One region of the Paraburkholderia sp. BR14374 genome, then DNA from elsewhere that is predicted to be linked to it. Evidence: riboswitches for the same ligand, from Rfam matches in the RefSeq annotation. Region 1 holds a riboswitch; each other region holds the start of a gene.
What was found. A riboswitch is a leader RNA that binds a small molecule or an ion and turns the genes downstream of it on or off. The one in region 1 is predicted to bind cobalamin.

Region 1 (2,243 bases):
ATCAGCCAGGCGCGCGTCATCGCGGCGTGCATGGCGCATGCCATGCGGAGATGGGGGGAGAGAAGCGGCGTGCGACGGTGCACACGGCGGTGAATATAGATGTCATGCGGTACAGCGAATCCGGGCGCGGCCACTCGTGCGGTTCGCGGCGGATTCTTCAGAGAGAACGCCACGACACACGCGATGCCGCGCTGCTACGCCTTCACATCCGTTCCCCGCGGATTCCGGCGGCCGGCGGCGCAACCTGATGCACGGATGCATGCGGCGCCGCCTCCGCGTCTGGCCGGTATCCGGGCTGGCGGCCTCACGCGCTTCGCCTTCCCGTCCCGGTTTGCGGATTCGCGGGGACAGTGGCATCAAAAAACGCATGCGCGGCACAGCGGAATCGAAGGCGAATCGAATCGCGCGCCGCAGGTCGCTTACCGTTGCGGGGACAGCACAGGTTAAACGCGCGACGCGCTGCCTGTTTCCCGTTTAACTGCACATGCGAGCGCATGTGCGGGCACCAAACGCGCGCATACGATAGCATATGACGCCTTGCCAGATAAGCCTCGGCGGCGCTTTCCGGCGCCCTGCGTTCCTTGACTGCGCATGCCCGGGGGCCTACACTCGCACGCACTTTGGGTGCTCGCGTGCGCGTTCGTGCGCATGCAGTTAAACGGGAAACAGGGAGCCATCTGCGCTAGAGCGGCTAACCTGTGCTGTCCCCGCAACGGTAAGCGAAAAGCGGTTCCGGCTTGATAGCCGGGCGCCGCGGTGCCGGCTTCGATGTCCTCGCGCAAGGTCGCGTCGACATATCACCACTGGACGAGAAACCACTCGTCCGGGAAGGGGAAGCGGCGCTTTCGCCAGCCCGGATACCGGCCCGAAGAAGCAGAACGACCGCCGCGGGGATGCGGCGGCGCGTTCATGACCTCAGTTCCGCTTTCTGTATTTCCGTTGTCGCGGCAATGCCGTCGTTCGTCCCCGTGTCTGGTGATCGCTGGTACTGTTGCGCGTGCTTCATTCGCTCCATTCGCCAGCCGATGCCGACCGATGCGCGGAACTTGCGGCAGACCGATGCAACGCAAAGGGATGGACCTCACGATGCAAACTCAATTGCGCAAGATTCCCGTCACGATCGTTACCGGCTTTCTCGGCAGTGGCAAAACTACGTTGCTGCGGCACATCCTTCAGCATGCGGGCGGCAAGCGCATCGCGGTGATCGTCAACGAGTTCGGCGAACTCGGCATCGACGGCGAAATCCTCAAGGGCTGCGGCATCGGTTGCGATGAAAACGGCGTCGAGACCGAAGGGCAATTGTATGAACTCGCGAACGGTTGTCTGTGCTGCACCGTGCAGGAGGAGTTCTTCCCGGTGATGGAAAAGCTCGCGGAGCGGCGCGACGAACTCGATCACGTGCTGATCGAAACCTCGGGGCTCGCGTTGCCGAAGCCGCTCGTGCAGGCGTTCAACTGGCCGCAGATCCGCAACGGCTTCACGGTCGACGCGGTGGTGACGGTGGTGGATGGCCCGGCCGCCGCAAGCGGCCAGTTCGCCGATAACCCGGTCGCCGTCGATGCGCAGCGCAAGGCCGATCCGAATCTCGATCACGAGTCGCCGCTGCACGAGCTGTTCGAAGACCAGTTGTCGGCCGCCGATCTGGTGATTCTGAACAAGACCGATCTGATCGACGACGCGCGGCAGCACGAAGTGGAAGCCGCGATCCGCGCGGAGATTCCGCCGCAGGTGAAGATCGTGCGCGCGCAGCGGGGACAGCTCGATCTGCATACGCTGCTGGGGCTCGAAGCGGCGTCGGAACAGACGATCCATCTGCGTCACGACCACCACGGTTCCGCCGACGACCCCGATCATCACCACGACGAATTCGATTCGGTCGTCGTGCAGGCATCGGTGCCGTCGCGCGACGCGGCGCTCGCCGCGTTGCAGACGCTGGTCGAAAACTACACGATTTACCGTGTCAAAGGCTTTGCGGCACTGCCGGGCGCGGCGATGCGCCTCGTGATCCAGGGCGTGGGCCGGCGCTTCGACAGCTACTTCGACCGGCGCTGGCAGGCGGGCGAAAACGGCGACGACGCCCTGAGCCGCTTCGTGCTGATCGGCGAAGACCTCGATCAACCCGCGCTGCAACAGGCGTTCGACGCGGCGCTCGGCGCGACGTCGAACGCGACGGCATAACGGGCGCACCAGCATGCATTTGCTGCGCACGACGCCGGGCGGTTTCGTCGACGATACGCAGGGCG
Region 2 (2,243 bases), on a different contig from region 1:
GGAGTCGAGAGTCTGGTCGAGATGCTCGTAGCCGAATTGCAGCTTCTGGTTCGCGGCGAGCGCGAAATCGTTCTGCCACGTGTACTGGCGATTGTCGGTATCGAAGCGGTCGTTGTAGATGCCATTGGTGTTCGATACGCTGCGGTCGTCGCCCTCGGCGAGCGTGAAGTGGGTGGTCCACCAGTCGGTCAGCTTGCCGTTCGCAAACACCGATACCTGACGCACCTTGCTATAGAGGTTGTTCAGATCGGTTGGCACGCCGTACGCATTGTCGTAGCTGTTGTTGTTGTTCGACTGGAAGTAGCTGACGCCCGCATCCCACTTGTCGGTGAACTCATGGCGCAGCGACGCGCTGATGCTCTCGTTCAGATTGCCGTTCGCGTTCGGATTCGCGCCCGGCGCCTCGAGCGGATCGAGCGACGAAAAGCCGTCGCTCTTCGTGCGCGCTAGCGAGATGTTGAAGGTCGTGCGGCCGTCCTGATCGAGCGCGCCGTTCACGCCGGCCGTTTGCATCTGCGTGTGATAGCTGCCGTAGCCGAGCGAAAAATTGAAGCGCGGCGGATGATCGCCGCCGTCTTTCGTGAACACCTGCACGACACCGCCGATCGCGCCCGAGCCGTACAACGCCGACACGTTGCCGTTCACGACTTCGACGTGATCGACCTGGTCGAGCGGAATCTGTGCGAGCTGAGCGGAGCCGAGACTCACCGAATCGACGCGCACGCCGTCGATCAGCAGCAGCGATTGCGTCGACGACGCGCCGCGCAGAAAGAGGCTCGTGGTCGAACCGGGGCCACCCGTGCGCGAAATTTGCGCGCCGGGCGCGAGTCGCAGCAGGCCGGGCAGATCGGTCGCGGTCGTGTCGGCGATATCCTGCTGATCGAACTGCGTGGTCTGCGGGATCGCGTCGCGCAACGCTTGCGCTCCGCGTTGTGCGGTCACGACGATCGGCGACAGCACGTTGCCCGATGCATCGGCGGAAGTGGGATTGGCCGCATCGGCAACGTTTAGGGCGTTCGCGGTGTTTGCATCCGCAGCTGACGATGAAGGCACAGGCTCGGCGCTTTGCGCATGCGCGACGAGCGGCAGGCTCGCGAACGCGAGCAGCGTCGCGCGGGCGATGGGGGACAACATGGGATGACATTCCTGTGGATGGCATGCGCGGCCTGCTTCCCCGCAGGCCGACGCGTCACGAGGCGTCCCCCATGTTTAACGTTTTCGCGGGGGACGTCCCTCTTTTCTGGCCGGTATCCGGGCTACGACACATCGATCCCGCCTTCCCACGCGTGACGCGCAGTGGCACACTCGCAGATTGAACTTCCAACCGTGCGACAAGGACCGACCTGCATGAGCACATCACATGCGGTCGTTTACCGTTGCGGGGGCAGCGCAGGTTCGCGCATCCGGTTTGGCACCGCGCGCGCCCTGCTTCCCGTTTAACTGCGCGCGCCGAAAAGCGCGCGCGGGCACCAGAGTGCGGGAAGTGTAGGAGCGGCTTCGCGGGGCGTCAAGAAAGGCCAACCGGAGCGCGATCCGTTCTGTCGAATGCAGGTTATTGTCCGATGGATTGCCGGTGTTTGATCTTATGGTCGACGACACGACTCGCAACGAACTTGCATGAAGCGATGCTGTTACGTCTCGAAACGAGACAATTGTCGGAACCTGTAATATTCCGCGCTAAAATGCGATGTCTTTAGAGGACGCAGCACATGCTCACCGAACTCGAATCACTCTCCCAGAACATCGGCAAGCTGATTGCGATCAGCAAGCGCCACAACGAAGCGCGGATCGCGCTCGAAGAGCAGCTCGCGCAAACGCGTGCCGAAGTACAAGCCACGCACACCGAACTCGCGCAATTGCGTGCCGAGCGCGACGCACTGCAAGCTGAACGCGACGCGCTGTCCGCCAAGATCGACGACGCTCAGGTGCGCCTGAATGCGATTCTCGAAAAATTGCCGCGCGCACGCGCAAGCAGCGAACCGGATAACCAGCTCGATCTGCTCGAGTCCGCCCAGCCCGAACACGAGGAAGCGGAAGGCGACGTGAGCCGACACGGAGAAAGCGCATGACCACCAAGCAGATCGAAGTATCGATTCTGGAAGTACCCTACCGTCTCGCCTGTTCGCCCGAAACGGAAGGCGCGCTGCTCGAGGCGGTCGCGCGCGTCGACGCCGAGATGAAGAAAATCCGCAGCGGCAGCAATGTGCGCGGCACCGATCGCATCGCGGTGATGGCGGCACTGT
Region 3 (2,243 bases), on a different contig from region 1:
TCTCACAAATTATTTTAAAAAGTTGAAGAGCTTAAAAATTGAGCAGTGCCGCGTACAACATGAATTAGTTAGGCGTCCAATAGGATTCCCATAGGCGCCGCGTCGAGTGAAGGTGCGAAAAGCCGTTAAGCAGCTTTTCCACAGAAAATGTTCGCAAGGCTGTGGATAACCGCTCCACAACCGCGCCAAGTACTTGATCCAAAACCATTCTCGCGCGTTGCGCGCGAAGCGTCGCCGCTTGCGCGGCCACGCGTCACCGTCCTATTCAGGCGGACTTCATCGTCACCCGCGCATTCGTACGCATAAAAGCACTGCGCTCGACCATCGCGCCGAACAACAGCCCGATCGTCGTCCACATGACCACCTGCATGCCGATCGCCGCAACGCGGAACTTCCACAGCAGCACGGCCGGGAACGTGGCCGGCACTTCATTGATGACCGGCATCGACAGTTGTACGGCCGCGATGATCGCGACGAATAGGAGCCCCGCGACGATCGAGCCGTTCCATGCACCCAGCTTCGCCGCCGCGCGGCGCCGCACCTTCAGCGAAAACACCATCGTCGCGAGAGAAATCGCGATCATCAGAAAGAATAGGCCCGTGCGCGCGCCGATCGTGTCCGGGTCACCGACCGACGGCGGATTGGCCGGATACTTGATATTCGGCACGACCACGATGGCGATGAACGCGCCAAGCGCGAGCCACGCGGACAGCGCGCGCACGCTCAACGAACCCGCGCGTCCATACGCATAAGCAAACACCAGCGAGAACAGACCGCCGAATGCCGCGCCATATGTGACCACGCCAGTCAGCAGGCCGAGGCCAGCCTGCGTCTCACGGCTCACGATTTCGGGCTCGGGCGCCTCGCCGCGCGCGGCGGCCGCTTTCTCTTCGAATGAAATCGCCTGATCGACCTGTGGTTCACCGACGATTCGCGCGAACGCGAACGTGAGCAAGCCCGCGACGATGCCCGCGAGCATCCCGCGCACCAACAATTTACCTACCATGTCGAACTCCGTTAGTGGCAGGGAAAGCCAAGCAGATGGCGGCCGTCGTGCACGAACTCATGCACGTACATGCCAGGCACGAGCGACGTCGCACCCTGTTCCGCACCAACGAAGTAAAGCGCGAACAACAGCAGCAAGCCGCCGAACACGACCCACGGCAGCAGTTCACGCAAGGGAATGGGAGTGGGCTGGACCGCCGGTTGCGCGGCGCGATCGAAAACAGCTTTGGTCATGATGGACATCTCCTGGGGTAACGCGCCCCGATAGTCGATTGCAGAGGAATGGTGCGAAGCTCAGGTCTGGCTTTCGGCTCTTGTGGATTGCAAGGCCGATTACAGTGGCGCGACCGCGCCGGGCTCTCACCGGCTTCCGTGCTTCGCAGTGTCGGTATTCTACGCGCTAAACTGCGGCTTCCGCGACGGCGAGGGCACGCCGCAACGCGCAACGCACGCCGCGAGCCCGTCAAGCCACGCAGGCAAGTGCGAATGAGGCGCTAACGCAAAGAATGGATACGCGACTATTACTGGTGAGCCATGCGGCAACGGCCGCGCAGCGCGCGGGCCGCTTCCCCGCCGACGATCCGCTCGACGCGCGCGGCCGCGCCGAAGCCGAAGCGGCGCGCGCCCGTCTCGCGCTTCCCGCCGACGCCACCGTATTCACCAGCCCCGCCGCCAGCGCCCGCGAAACGGTCGCCGCGCTCGGTCTGAGCGCCACGCCTGCCGACGCATTGGCGGATATCGACTATGGCAAATGGCGCGGCCAGCGCCTCGCGGACATTGCCGACGAAGCCCCCCGCGAACTCGCCGCCTGGACGCGCGAGCCCGACGCGGCACCGCCCGGGGGTGAATCGTTCGATCGACTTGTGCGGCGGGTCGGAGAGTGGCTCGACGCGCAACAGGCAGACGTACGTTCATGCAACGCGGTCAACGAAGCAGGCTTCGCGGCCTCTGCACACGGTCGCACCATCGTCGCGATCACCCACGCAACGCTTCTTCGAGCGGCAATCGTGCATGCCCTCGGCGCATCGCCAACCGTGTTCTCTCGCATCGAGATCACGCCGCTGTCGGTCGTCGAATTGCACCACTCGCGACGCGGCTGGTCATGGTGGCCGTCTGCCACCGCCTGAACGGAACCGTCGCTTACCTGCCCGATACCACCAGCCGCAACCGGTTCGCCCCCTCGGGAGTCAGCGTGATTTCGGTGCGTCGATCCTTCGCGCCGAGATAAAAGTGCTGAC

Region 2: it holds a riboswitch for cobalamin, as region 1 does, so the genes downstream of both, AB3X86_RS00490 (TonB-dependent receptor) here and cobW (cobalamin biosynthesis protein CobW) in region 1, are expected to answer to the same signal.
Region 3: it holds a riboswitch for cobalamin, as region 1 does, so the genes downstream of both, AB3X86_RS07155 (CbtB-domain containing protein) here and cobW (cobalamin biosynthesis protein CobW) in region 1, are expected to answer to the same signal.

Annotation. Positions count from the first base shown of each region.
Region 1 covers NZ_JBFPKF010000020.1:115,818-118,060, forward strand. The annotation lists partial or broken gene cobA (uroporphyrinogen-III C-methyltransferase) at 1-20, opposite strand, end outside; cobalamin riboswitch at 264-525, opposite strand; cobalamin riboswitch at 606-884, shown strand; gene cobW (cobalamin biosynthesis protein CobW) at 1,087-2,178, shown strand; gene cobN (cobaltochelatase subunit CobN) at 2,192-2,243, shown strand, end outside.
Region 2 covers NZ_JBFPKF010000001.1:119,455-121,697, forward strand. The annotation lists gene AB3X86_RS00490 (TonB-dependent receptor) at 1-1,134, opposite strand, end outside; cobalamin riboswitch at 1,225-1,489, opposite strand; gene AB3X86_RS00495 (ATPase) at 1,710-2,069, shown strand; gene AB3X86_RS00500 (cell division protein ZapA) at 2,066-2,243, shown strand, end outside.
Region 3 covers NZ_JBFPKF010000003.1:224-2,466, forward strand. The annotation lists partial or broken gene AB3X86_RS07145 (hypothetical protein) at 1-94, shown strand, start outside; gene AB3X86_RS07150 (CbtA family protein) at 266-1,006, opposite strand; gene AB3X86_RS07155 (CbtB-domain containing protein) at 1,018-1,239, opposite strand; cobalamin riboswitch at 1,280-1,435, opposite strand; gene AB3X86_RS07160 (histidine phosphatase family protein) at 1,512-2,132, shown strand; gene AB3X86_RS07165 (hypothetical protein) at 2,146-2,243, opposite strand, start outside.